3 regions of the Lysinibacillus sp. EB106-09-02-XG168 genome follow, and region 1 is predicted to be linked to each of the others. Evidence: riboswitches for the same ligand, from Rfam matches in the RefSeq annotation. Region 1 holds a riboswitch; each other region holds the start of a gene.
What was found. Region 1 has a riboswitch for cobalamin ahead of AC3WSO_RS03655 (ABC transporter substrate-binding protein). Riboswitches for the same ligand answer to the same signal wherever they lie in the genome.

Region 1 (4,633 bases):
CTGCTTATTTACTTGATCATTATGCGAGTGATGAGGTGAAGGAGCGTTTTTTACCACATGTTTGTGCAACTGGAGAGACAGAGCTCTATGAGGGGGCTACATTTTTAACGGAGCGCCAAGGTGGCTCTGATGTCGGAGCGAATGTTGTAGAGGCAAGGCAGGATGGCAAGCAGTATCGTTTATATGGTGAGAAATATTTTGCATCAAACGCAGGAATGTGTGGAGTAACTATGGTATTGGCACGTATGGAAGGGGCTCGGGCAGGCTCAAAGGGTTTAACATTGTTTGCAGTTCCATGGAGAAATGATGATGGCACAGTTAATAACCTGCGCGTTCGGCGTTTAAAGGATAAACTTGGTGTTAGAGCAGTGCCTTCTGGTGAGGTGGAATTTGATGGGGCACTAGCATATGTTGTTGGTGATCCGAATAAAGGGATTTACTATATGTTGGAGGCGCTAAATTTATCAAGAATTTGCAATGCAGTTGCTTCTATCGGCATTATGCGCCGCGGCTATTTAGAGGCGAAGCACTATGTGACAAATCGCCATGCATTTGGTAAACCTTTAACGCAATATCCTATGATTCAGGATACACTAGGGAAATTCGCTGCCAAGCTACATGTAGAAGTTGCTACGGTTTTTGATCTTATTCAGCTGTACGATAAAGTAACTAGTGGACAGGGGAATAAAGAGGACATCATTTTGAACCGCTTGTATATTGCAATCATGAAAAAAGAAACGGCGGAGCAAGCTGTACATTATGCGAGTGAAGCCATTGAATTACATGGCGGAAACGGCTATATTGAAGATTTTGTTACACCACGGTTATTAAGAGATGCACAGGTCCTTACCGTGTGGGAGGGGACTGCGAATATTTTAGCTTTAGAGCTCATTCGCTTAGTTGATAAGTTTCATGTGCACGAAATGTTTGTTCGTGTTATGGAGGAACGTCTAGAAAAACTAACTGATAGTCCATTAGTTGAAATTGTAGTAGGGCAATTAGCAAAACTAGATTCAACTTTGCAAACATTTAGCCGTTTAGATGATGCAACAAAAACATTTGAGGCAAAAAAGGTCGCAGAGCAGATGGCACATTTATATGAAAGTGTTGTAGCAGTTGAATGGGCACAAAGATTCGGCGGCAAATATGAGAAGTTAGCAGATATTTATTTAGAGAACACATGGGCATTACGAGAAATGGGTGCACCGATGAAAACGGTACAGTATTTTTCAGATATAGTTTAACTTTTTTCAGCGGGTGTCCAGACAAAATAGAGGAACCCAGTCTAAGAACGCCACGTCCTGTGACGATTTATCTGTGCGACCGCGGCAATTATGCCGAGCTAATTGATTTGATGAAGAGTCGTCTCGAATGGAGGCGACTTCTTTAATTTTCATGTATAATACAATCAACTGAATATTATAAAGGTTCTTTACTTAAGTAAAGTGAAAAGGGAAATCGGTGTAATTCCGATGCGGTCCCGCCACTGTATGTGTGAGTTTTTTCAATCTGCGCCACTGAAAATTTCGGGAAGGCTTGAAAAAGCGTATGAAGCACGAGCCAGGAGACCTGCCTTTATAGAAAACACGTTGTAGCCTACGAGGATAGGATGGTGGATTTTGTATATGTATATTGTGCAAATTTGACCCCCTCATTTTTTTATGATGAGGGGTATTTGTTTTGTAAGCTGAATATCGATAAATTTGGAAAAGTGGGCGATAACCCCACAAAGTTGGGCAATAACCACACAACATTGAAAGATAAACCCAACGTTGAGCGACACCTGCACTACCTTAAACGATAAAAACCTAAAATGTATCGATCAATCAGAAAAACAAGTCGTTAAATACTTTATGCACAGATAGACTAAGGGGGATTCACATGAAGAAATTTTGGAAAATAGGATTATCAGCATTTTTAGCTGTTGGCTTGCTTGCAGCATGCAACACAAAAGAGACGACAAATGACAAGCCGTCATCTGCTGAGCAGCAAGAGACAGCTAAAGTAGATCAAGCAATATTTCCAATGACGATAACGGATGCTATTGGCAAAGATATTACGCTAGAAGCACCTCCTGAAAAAATAGTTTCTCTCATTCCAAGTAACACTGAAATTTTATTTGGTCTTGGCTTAAATGATGAAATAGTGGGTGTATCAGATAATGACGATTATCCAGCAGAGGCTACTAAAAGAGATAAGGTTGGCGGTATAGATTTTAATATTGAACAAATTATTGCGTTAACGCCAGATATCGTTTTTGCTCATGCATCGGGTATGGGGAATTTAAAAGGAGCAATTGAACAGCTTGAGGCTGCAGGTGTGAAAGTATTTGTTGTAGCGGATGCCAAAAACTTTAATGAGACTTACACGACGATTGAACAGCTTGGTCGTGCAACGGGAAAACTAGAAGAGGCTAAAAAAATAGTCGCAAATATGAAGGCTAAAGTTGAAGAAATTGAAACAAAACTTAAGGGTGTTGAGCCAAAGAAAGTTTTTGTAGAATCGTCTGATGAGCCACAGATTTATACAGCTGGTAGAGGTACATTTATGAATGAAATGCTAGAAATGATTCATGCCGAAAATGTGGCAGCAGATGTAAATGACTGGTATCCAATTGAAGCTGAACAAATTATTGCGAAAAATCCAGATGTCATTGTTGTGGCATATAATTATGTACCGAATATTTTAACGAAAATTCCACAACGTCCAGGCTTTGAGACAATAACTGCCGTAAAAAATAAAGCTATTGTACAAGTGGATGAAAGTACGACAAGTCGTCAAGGTCCACGATTAGCTGATGGTTTTGAGGAAATAGCAAAGGCTGTTTACCCAGAGGCATTTAAATGAGTAAAACAATTGTAGCCTATGTAACAGCAATTACACTTTTAATCATTAGCATCTGGTGTGGTGTATCGATAGGCTCAGTTCATACTCCATTAGAAGTATTGTGGAATAAGGCGGCCGATGAAACAGCTGCCAATATTTTATGGAAGATTCGTTTACCTCGAGTGATGCTAGCAGGGCTTGTAGGGGCATCACTTGCTATTGCAGGGGCAGCTTTTCAAGGCCTATTAAAAAATCCTTTGGCTGATCCTTATACGTTAGGTGTTTCCTCAGGTGCATCGGTGGGCGCGGTGATGACGATTTTCTTTAGTGTCTCAATACCTGTAATCGGTCATTTTACATTGCCAGTCTTTAGTATGATAGGGGCCATATTAACAATGTTTGCTGTTATGGGCTTTGCTAGAATAGTAGACCGTTCACTAAAAATGGAAACTCTTATTTTAACAGGGGTAATATTTAGTTCATTTTTAGGTTCCTTGATTTCATTAATGATAGCATTATCTGGTGAGGAGCTACGCCAAGTAATCGGATGGTTGCTCGGTTCAGTGTCGATGCGTGGTTGGCCTTACGTTCAGATGATCATTCCGTTTGTCATTATTGGCTCTATTATGCTTTGGACACAAAGACGTGAGTTAAATGTTCTGTTATATGGTGAAGAACGTGCGAAGCATTTAGGTGTCAATGTTAAGCGTAGTAAATATATTATTTTAGTAGGTGGATCCATGTTGACAGGAGCAGCGGTAGCTGTTTCTGGAACGATTGGCTTTGTTGGTTTAGTTGTTCCTCATATGACGAGAATGGTTTGGGGTTCAGATCATCGTCATTTATTGCCATTATCGTTTTTAAATGGGGCAACTTTGCTAATTATTTGTGATTTAATAGCAAGAACAATTATTATGCCAAGAGAGCTGCCGATAGGTGTCATTACTGCATTTATTGGGGCGCCCGTTTTTTCCTATATTTTTTATAAACAACGTAGAGGCAAGGGGGTACGGGCATGATTGTTGTTGAACATCTTTCCGGGGGGTATGAAGACGTACCGATCGTCCACGATATAAGTTTTTCCATTGAAAAAGGTAAAATACTAGGGATTTTAGGGCCGAATGGTAGTGGGAAATCCACACTGTTAAAAGTAATAAGTGGCATACTACCAGCAACTGCAGGCACTGTAGTAGTAGATGGTAAAAACAGTAGCTCTTATACTGCTCGTGCATTAGCAAAGAAGATGGCAGTGCTGCCACAATTACATGCTAATGCCTTTTCAAACAGTGTAAGGGAGGCTGTATCGCTTGGACGTTATCCACATCAAACAGGCTTCTTTTCAAGCTGGTCTGATCGTGATGAACAAGCAGTGCAACATGCAATGCTGCAAACAGGTGTAAAACGCTATGAACAGACACCGATGGAATTTTTGTCGGGCGGTGAACAGCAGAGGGTTTTTGTCGCCCAAGCTCTTGCACAAACAGCGGAGATATTGCTACTAGATGAGCCGACCAACCATCTAGATATTGCGCATCAACGTCAAATCTTAGATATGGTACGAAAGGAAGCAATAGAATGTGGTTTGACCGTTATTATGGTACTGCATGATATGAATTTAGCTTCTCTTTACTGTGATGAATTATTACTAATGGAGGAAGGGCGGATGCGGGCATTTGGGGCGCCGCATGAAGTATTAGTCGCTTCGCAAATCGAAGATGTCTATCATGCTCGAGTGGCAACTTATGCACATCCAGAAATTCCAAAGCCTCAAATTACAATGATGCCAGCCTCCGTTGAACATCAGCAA
Region 2 (4,633 bases), 1.7 Mb from region 1:
CTTGAAAGCGATAGAACAGCCAATCAGTCGCTAAGAGCCCTTGTTATGATAAGAGGGAGATTAAATCTTTCCAATAATCTGCAGAATTTGTTCTGCGATAAAATTTATAAAAGGGTTCATTCGGACGAGCATGTTTCTGATAGAGCTCAATGATTTGTTTTAAAAAGCCTTCAATAAGCTCTACTCCTACCTTTTTCGCAAAGAGTGTCCCGGCTTTTGCATTCGCTCCCATCGGCACTGCCCCTAAATAAACATCAAAGCTATCCTTTTGATAGACAAGCCCAATATCATCATACACCGCATTATAACAGGCAGAGGCACAACCATTGACATTTACACGTAATCTTGTAGGGACAGTGATTCCTTTTAATGAATGATATAGCTTTTCTGTAATTGGTGCTGCCTCCATCTTGTCACCATCACAAAAATCACATGCTTTCATCGCTACAATCGGACCTTGCTTTGCCACATAAAAGCCAGCGTCTTCTAGCTCCTCAATCGTCTTTTCAACTTCTACTGTTGGGATAGATAATAATAGGCAGTAAGAGGCAGAGTATTTTATGGCACCATTTTCCCTTACAACCTTTGCTATTGTTTGGAATTGTGCAGGGGTATAATGTTTATTAATAATGCCTGGACTTACTGCAAGGCGAGTAAAATCCGCATTATTGTTTAAGTTTTCGAAGGTTTTGTCCGGTATATTCGAACGGAATGCATTCATAAATACTTCTCCTTATGAAGAAAGAAGCTAGCCAATTGCTAGCCCCCAATTTATTGGATAGCTTAAAAACTCTCAGGATAGAAGCCTTTCGCCAAAATTTGAATGGCTTCTGCAGCACGTACCCCTTCAGAGGCAGCAGAAAGTGGTAGGATCACAAAGCGTTCGTTTTTGACCGCTTCCATTTCCTTTAAGGCTGGATCATTTTTTAAGAAATTTATTTTTGCTTCCGCTGTTGTTTCTCCGTAATCTATGACAACTACGACTGCTGGATTACGTTCTACTGCATCTTCTTTGGACACCGTAGTCCAACCCGATTCTACATCACCAAAAATATTTTTACCGCCGGCCATTGTAACAAGTTCATTCATAATGTTTTGTCCTGCAGTGAAGACCTCTTTATCACCACTATCAAACACTAGAACAGGTAGTTTTTCTCCATCTTGCGGTAATTTTGCACGGACATCCTCTACATCCTTTGTCATTTTTTCAATTAGTGCTTCTCCACGTTCTTCAACACGAAAAATTTTTGCGATATTTCGAATATCTATGAAAATATCGTCTAAAGTTGGTTTCGTCATGATTGAGGCTGTATGTAAATAAGTGTGAATGCCTAATGTTTCAAGCTCTTCTTGTGTACCAACACCTTTCTCTCCAAAGGCGCTTTTCCAACCACCAAATAAAAAATCTGCTTCTGCATCAATAACCTGCTCCTTTGTAGGATACTGATTTGCTAACACAGGCACTTTATCGTAGGCCGCTTGTAGGGGCTCATAAATTTTATCATCTAAGTACGCCGTCCCTACCATTGAATCTTCTAGCTCTAAAGCTAACATAATTTCTGTCACGTGCTGATTTAAGCTAATCGCTTTTTTTGGGGCTTCCTTATATACTTGCGTTGTTCCATTATTTTCAATCGTTATGTCTGACTTTTCAGCTTGTGAAGCCTCTACCTTCTCACTTTGTGTAGCAGATTCTAGTTTGTCCTTTTCACTACAAGCACCCAATATAGCCAGCAATGCGATTGCAAAGACTAGCCATGAGCTTTTCCATTTCTTCATGTCCTCTTCTCCTTTGATGTTAAATATATAGAAAGAAATCGTTTAGACTTCTATGCTACCAGATAGCGATTCTAGAAAAGGGCATAAAAAAATCCCCTTGTTTCCAAGAGGTTAGCATAGCAAAAGAAAGGTTTTTCAACCTGTTCACTATCCCCATCCTCGTGGATTCAGTAATAAATACATAATGGCAGGTATCCTGGCTTAGGTTCATCATCTATACGCCTTCCCATAGTGTGGCTACAGTGGCATCTTGTATAGACTCCCCATTTACAGTTGCGGGACAGCATCGGATTTGCACCGATTTCCCTTTTAAGCAAATAACAAAGGTCATTTACACCAATACGTCGTTTTTATTTTGTTGTATATATTAATTGACTAGTAAATTCGCAATCATACATATATTAACACTATTGCGACATAAACACTATATGAAATATTTTTTATACCAATTCTGTTACAATGTTGTTAAATGAATAAATAGAAACGAGGATCTTTTTATGCATGTAACAATTGGAGTACTTGCTCACGTGGATGCCGGTAAAACAACATTTTCTGAGCAGTTACTATTTCATACAAACAGTATTCAATCCCGTGGACGAGTGGATCACCAGGACACATTTCTAGATAATCATGAGCTGGAGCGTCAGCGAGGTATTACAATTTTTGCAGAGCAAGGTCGCATGACGCTTAGGAATGATACATATACCTTAATCGATACACCTGGGCACGTCGATTTCTCTCCAGAGATGGAGCGTGCCATTCGGGTTATGGATTATGCCATCATTATTGTTAGTGCCGTCGAAGGAATACAGGGTCATACTGAAACAGTGTGGCACCTCTTACGCCAATATCATGTTCCAACCTTCTTTTTTATCAACAAAATTGATCGTGAAGGTGCAGATGTTGAAGCAGTAATGGCTGCGCTTCAAAAAGATTGCTCTGCAGATGTTTTATTCGTAGACGAACCGCTCCGTTCCGACTATGTTTCAAACGACATAATGGAGTGGCTTGCTGAACGTGATGAACACATTCTCGATGCTTTTCTCAATGAAACATTAGATAGCTCTAACTGCCTTACTCATTTAACTCAGATGATTAAACAGGAAAAGGCCTTTCTATGTTTTTCTGGGTCTGCCTTAAAAGATAGTGGAATAAAGGAATTCCTAACACAGCTCCCCCTCCTTACAGAGACACAATTTAATAACAATACTCCGTTTCAAGGTGAGGTGTTTAAAATTCGTCATGATGGACATCAACGCTTAACTTTTATCAAATCTTTGCAAGGAACGTTACATGTTCGTGATGAACTTTCATTTGGAGACGTGACTGAAAAAGTGACGGAGATTCGACTATACAATGGCAACCGGTATGAAACTTCTCAAAAGGTAGAGGCTGGGGAGATTTTCGCATTAAAAGGGATTAGTCAAGCAAACATCGGCGATATTATTGGTTCTTCGAATAATTCTCAGCCCTTTGAGTTAGTACCGACTTTACAGGCAAAAGTACACTATGAAGGTACTCAGCATATAAAGGACGTGTTAAAAACTTTCCGTATTCTTGAAGCAGAAGAACCTTCATTACGTGTGCTATGGCATGAAAAATTCCAAGAAATTCATGTACATATTATGGGTATCATCCAACTCGAGGTTCTTATCGAAGTGCTTCATGAACGCTTCTCGCTAGACATTTCATTTAGCGAACCCCAGATTTTATATATGGAAACGATCGCCACAACGGTGACAGGCTATGGTCACTTTGAGCCATTAAAGCATTACGCAGAAGTCCATTTATTGATGGAGCCAAATACACGTGGCACGGGCAATACATTTGTCAATGCATGCCACGCGGATGATTTAACAGTTGGGCATCAACGACTCATTGAAAAACATTTATTCGAGCGCGATCATCATGGGCTGTTAACTGGTTTTCCAATAACAGATATTCGCTTCACACTCTTAACGGGACGCGCACATAATAAGCATACTGAAGGTGGCGATTTCCGTGAAGCAACATTCCGTGCATTACGGCAAGGGCTCGAACAAGCAGAAAATGTATTACTAGAGCCATACTACCGCTTTAAACTTAAAGCTTCTAGTGATTTCATCGGCCGCATGATGACCGACATTCAGCAAGCTGCGGGTACATTTGACGCACCAATCATAACTGAACATGATGCGATTGTAACCGGCCGGGCCCCTGTCTCAACATTTATGAGCTACAGTACTACCTTTGCCGCCTACACCAATGGGAAGGGCGTAATTTCCCTACAATTTGATGGCTACGATATATGTCACAATACAGAAGAAATTATCGCTCAAATCTGCTACGATAAGAACGCCGATCCCGACTATACATCCTCTAGTATTTTTTGCGCAAAAGGCAAGGGCTACTCCGTTCCATGGCACGAAGCACAAGCAGCAATGCATTGTATTGACTAAATTCATAAAAACAGGACATGATTTGTTAGATCCATGTCCTGTTTTCTTATGTTTCGTGGAGAGTTACTATGCTTTTTGGGTTATCTTGCTTCGCGTGGGTATTCCCTTTCCTTTCGCGGGTATTCGACCTGCTTCCGCAGGTATTCCCCTTCCTTTCGCGGGTATTTGCCTTCTCTCCGCGGGTAATCTTGCTTCGCGCGGGTATCTACCTATACGGACAACTCCATTCTATTAACTTGCAAGGAATATATCTTTCTCCTAAAGGCATTGAAATTCATCCCGCACATATTTAATTTACTAAGCTTGTATCGTTTTCTGACCCTGTCTATAAATAGGATATGAAGATTCCACCACAACGTAGCTATGGGAATGTGAAAAATCCATTAAAACCTTGCCAGGTCGACTTTTCAAAAGTT
Region 3 (4,633 bases), 3.8 Mb from region 1:
TTGTTCATTTAATAACACTGTTCCACTTTCTGGTTTTAATAAACGATACATATTCTTTAATAGCGTTGACTTCCCACTACCATTAGGACCGATCAACCCAACAAATTGCTTGTCCTTTATTTGAACATTTACTTCATGTAATATGCGTTCATTAGAAATGGAGAATGATATTTGTTTCGCTTCTAATGTCATATATTTTTAATCTCCTTCACCGAAAGAATAATTGTTACGACGTAGCAGCCAAATGAAAAATGGACCTCCACAAAAAGCCGTGATAATTCCTATCGGCATTTCCTCAGGGGCAATTAATATTCGAGCAAGTGCATCTGCCCAAACTAAAAAGATCCCCCCTAATAATGCGCTAATCGGTATGACATACTTATGATTTGAACCTACAATTAGCCGTACAATATGTGGAATGATTAAACCAACAAATCCAATTGAGCCACTTACAGCAACTAGCACACCCGTTAATAATGATACTAATAAAATAAGCTGTATTCGAAATTGTTGTAAGTTAACCCCTAATGTAACTGCTGCTTCTTCTCCAAGAAGTAATAAATTTAAGCTGCGATAGTTGAGCCATAACAAGGCAAATACTACAAAAAAAATGACTGCCGGAATTACAAGAATACTCCATTTCGCACCTGCTAGGCTTCCTAGCATCCAAAACATGACTGCCTTCATTCCCCCCTCTTGCTTCGACAGCATTAAGATAAAATTTGAAATAGCAGATAAAATAAATGACACCGCCATCCCTGAAAGTAAAAGTCGAAAGACGGACACTCTACCGCCAATATGTGATAAGAAAAAAACTAACCCCATTGCTGTGAGAGAGCCTAAAAAAGCTGATACGGAAAGAGCATAAACGCCCAGAAATGAAAAGGCACCTAAAATGATGACAGCTGTGGCACCAACCGTCGCTCCAGAAGAAATCCCTAAAATATATGGTTCTGCAATTGAATTACGAACGAGTGCCTGAATAGCTGCTCCTGCAATTGCCAAGCCTGCTCCGACGATAGCAGCGAGTAATACACGAGGAGCCCTTATTTGCCAAATGATAATTTCCTGTGAACGACTCCAATCTTGTTCGATTGAGCTTTGTATAATAGGAATTTTAGAAAGGATAACCTTCCATACATAAAGTGGTGTAACGGAAACCGATCCAACCATAATTGCAATAGTCATTGAAATTATAAGTACTAGAAGAAGGGTCATTGAAAGTAACATAAATTTTCTATTCATCTGTTTATTAACTCCTAATCACTAAACATTAATTTCATCTAGACGTAACTGTAGCTGATACTTTGCTAACATTTACAGTACGAAGATAAATGAAAGAAAAAAGGGTATTCCATGCAAATGCGCATGGAAATACCCTAGAATCAATTATGCCTGGCATAATTGCGTCTTTCAGCGTGTGTTTGGACACCTCTAAAAGAGATTAAACAAAGTTAGATTTACTCCTACTATTGTCCGTAATCGCTTTCATCCTCGTGGGCATTACAGGAATAACTAAATGGCAGGTCTCCTGGCTTCGAATCAATGTACCTATGATTGCCTTCCCATTCTAAAACAGTGGCTAAATCATCATAGAACTCCTCGTTACAGTTGCGGGACAGCGTCGGATTTGCACCGATTTCCCTTTTAAGTGACACATTGTACAAGATGTCACACCATTAGTATCGAATGATTTAAAATTATGACAATTCTATCATATATTTCAATAGTTAGTCTATACTATCAATCATTTATCAAGTCACGAAACACCTTTACGTTAACTAAAAGAAATAATCAAGTTGACACAAAAACTTTATTTTTTTACACTATTATTATCAACTTTACTTTTTAGGGGTGAAATAATGACAACCGTTGCGGAACATACACATCAAAAATTAAGAACAGTAGATATTGCATACATTGGACTATTTTCAACATTAATGATGATAGGAGCTAATATTACGTCCATTGTACCTTTCATGGTTGTTGGCGGAGTACCGATCACATTGCAAACATTTTTTGCTATTTTAGCGGGACTTATTCTCGGTAGTAGAAAAGGGGCTCTCGCTTGTACTGTTTATATGTGCATCGGTTTAGCAGGCGCACCTGTATTTGCACGATTCAGCGGAGGCTTTGGACAAATTTTAAGTCCTACATTTGGTTTCATTGTCACTTTTATATTAGCTGCATTTGTCGCAGGGCTTATTGTAGAGCGCAGTGGAACGAAGAAAAGCTATGTAGTTGCTGCATTAGTTGCAACTGCAATTAATTATTTACTAGGGACAAATTGGATGTATTTTGCCTATAAGCTATGGGCTAGTGCGCCTGATGCTTTCAATTATAAAATAGCATGGCTTTGGATGATGCCCCCTTTGCCAAAGGATATTATTTTAGCTATATTCGCGGGTATTTTTGCATACCGTCTTCAAAAAGTTTTAAAAATAATCCCAATTAAATAAAGAGATAAAAAAACTGTCCAAAAGTATATAGCGTACTTAATTGGACAGTTTTTGGTTCATCACCAAAAGTTGTGGATGACTTTTGTTAAAACGTATACTATGCAAATAGTTGATTGTAGTGGAGACTGGGCGACTCCTCGGGGATCTGCAATAGTGGAACGAAGGCATGTTTTAACTGCGCGAAAGCGAAGCGGCAGCGGCAAATGTTTTAACTGCGCGAAAGCGAAGCGGCAGCGGCAAAGCACCCAGTCGGAACGAAATCAACCACACGTTTTGGTGCTGATCCCAGTTTTTTATTTTTAAACGTATTTTTTCATCCAGTTTAAGAAGTTATCAATAACTACATCTAGGAATTTGATAGTACCCTCATCTGTTAAATTGCCTTCAGCATCAAATTTAGTGTGTACTGCACCAATATAAACATCATTGCCACTAAGTAAAGGTGAATTTACTCCAGGTGAGAATAAAATATCTCTTAAGTGTAATTGTGCTTTAACAGTCCCTAAGTTACCCATAGATGCGCCCATCATGAATGATGGCTTGCCAATCATTACTTTATCAACGCGAGATAACCAATCGATGGCGTTAACCATAACACCTGGCACTGTACCATTATATTCTGGAGTCAGCCAAAGAACTGCATCCGCCTCTTTTACTTTTGCTTTAAAATTTAATACTGTTTGCGGTGCTTCATTTTCGATATCTTGGTTATACATTGGTAAGTCATTTAAGCTTAATACTTCAAGATCCAATTTCTCCGCATAACGCTTTTGAATAAATTTCGCTAACTGCAGATTATAAGATTCTTTACGGATACTACCTACGATTGCTACTACTTTCACAATATTTCCTCCTAAATGTGCATTAAATTTATTTTTGTAAAGCACTTTCATTTTATACCGACCTAATAATAGGTTGCAAATTCCTCAACTGGTTTACGATAACCACGCAAGCGGCGACTACTTTCTTTTTCCTTACCAATTGTAATCATTAGCACAATTTCTTGTGTTTCCGGGACATTAAAAAGGGCTCTCATTTGTTGCTGATCAAAGCCAATCATTGGACATGTATCCCATCCACGATTTTTGGCTGCCAACATAAATAACATAGCTGAAAGTGAAGCGTTACGAATGGCTTCCGCTTTCTTAAACTCCTCGCCGCGTTCTTCATAAAATTTTGTATTTTCTTCGACAAGATTTTCTAACTCACAAGCATTAATAATGCCTAAGTCTACCATCCCTTGACTAAGGTTAGCAGTATTTTTATAGGCTTCTTTATCTCCTAAAACCAGTATAACCGCTGAGGCTGAGTGCACTTTATATTGCCCGTATGCCGCTTCTCTTACTTTTTCTTTTTTTTCTTCATCTAAGACAACGATGTAATTAGCATGCTGTAAATTAAAGGCAGATGGAGCAAGTTTGACATCCTCCAAAATGGGACGTATATCTTCTTCGCTCATCTTAATGCCCTCTATAAAATTATTTGCAGAACGACGTTTATCTATTACCTTTACAAATTCCATCCAATTGACCTCCAATCATTTTCTTTTAAAATATGTAATTTCCATTCAGCGAGGCTTGTGTTTCTCTACTGAATGGAATGAAAAGTATTACTCTTATTCTTTATCGAACGTAATCGTACTTCTTACAGTATCTATAGGGCGAACAAGCTCTTCAATTTGTGCACGCTTTGGCTCTAAAAACGGTGGCAACGATAATTTTTCACCTAATGTTTCATAAGGCTCATCCCCCATAAATCCTGGGCCATCAGTAGCTAGCTCAAATAAAATTTGAGGTGCAACTCGCGCATAAAGGGATTCAAAGAAGTGACGGTTTACATAACCTGAAGTATGGAAGCCAAAGCTTTCAAATCGTTCAGTCCATTCATCTAATACAGCACGATCCTCTACGCGGAATGCCGCATGATGCACTGTACCGAAGCCTTGACGAGCTACTGGTAAAACTGCGTTAAACTCTACAACGATTTGTGCACCGTTTCCGCCTTCACCAACCTCAAATAAATGGAAATCTCCTTCCTCTGCAATTTCTGTAAAGAGCATCACTTTTTCTAGCACCTCTTTGAAATATTTTAAATTAGCAACTCTTACAAAAACCGGACCTAAGCCTGTAATTGCATATTCTAGAGGAATCGGTCCATCTTGCCATGGAGTGCCT

Region 2: linked by a shared signal. The riboswitch ahead of AC3WSO_RS11665 (ABC transporter substrate-binding protein) and the one ahead of AC3WSO_RS03655 (ABC transporter substrate-binding protein) in region 1 are both predicted to bind cobalamin.
Region 3: linked by a shared signal. The riboswitch ahead of AC3WSO_RS21835 (FecCD family ABC transporter permease) and the one ahead of AC3WSO_RS03655 (ABC transporter substrate-binding protein) in region 1 are both predicted to bind cobalamin.

Annotation. Positions count from the first base shown of each region.
Region 1 is NZ_JBYTDN010000003.1:542,109-546,741, forward strand. Features, by position in the region: gene AC3WSO_RS03650 (acyl-CoA dehydrogenase family protein) at 1-1,244, shown strand, start outside; cobalamin riboswitch at 1,409-1,591, shown strand; gene AC3WSO_RS03655 (ABC transporter substrate-binding protein) at 1,882-2,847, shown strand; gene AC3WSO_RS03660 (FecCD family ABC transporter permease) at 2,844-3,845, shown strand; gene AC3WSO_RS03665 (adenosylcobinamide amidohydrolase) at 3,842-4,633, shown strand, end outside.
Region 2 is NZ_JBYTDN010000003.1:2,200,244-2,204,876, reverse strand. Features, by position in the region: gene AC3WSO_RS11670 (precorrin-3B methylase) at 44-721, opposite strand; gene AC3WSO_RS11665 (ABC transporter substrate-binding protein) at 784-1,779, opposite strand; cobalamin riboswitch at 1,949-2,135, opposite strand; gene AC3WSO_RS11660 (GTP-binding protein) at 2,277-4,217, shown strand; gene AC3WSO_RS11655 (hypothetical protein) at 4,515-4,633, opposite strand, start outside.
Region 3 is NZ_JBYTDN010000003.1:4,312,756-4,317,388, forward strand. Features, by position in the region: gene AC3WSO_RS21830 (heme ABC transporter ATP-binding protein) at 1-192, opposite strand, end outside; gene AC3WSO_RS21835 (FecCD family ABC transporter permease) at 199-1,245, opposite strand; cobalamin riboswitch at 1,505-1,696, opposite strand; gene AC3WSO_RS21840 (biotin transporter BioY) at 1,863-2,459, shown strand; gene AC3WSO_RS21845 (NADPH-dependent FMN reductase) at 2,759-3,301, opposite strand; gene AC3WSO_RS21850 (nitroreductase family protein) at 3,364-3,981, opposite strand; gene AC3WSO_RS21855 (ring-cleaving dioxygenase) at 4,075-4,633, opposite strand, start outside.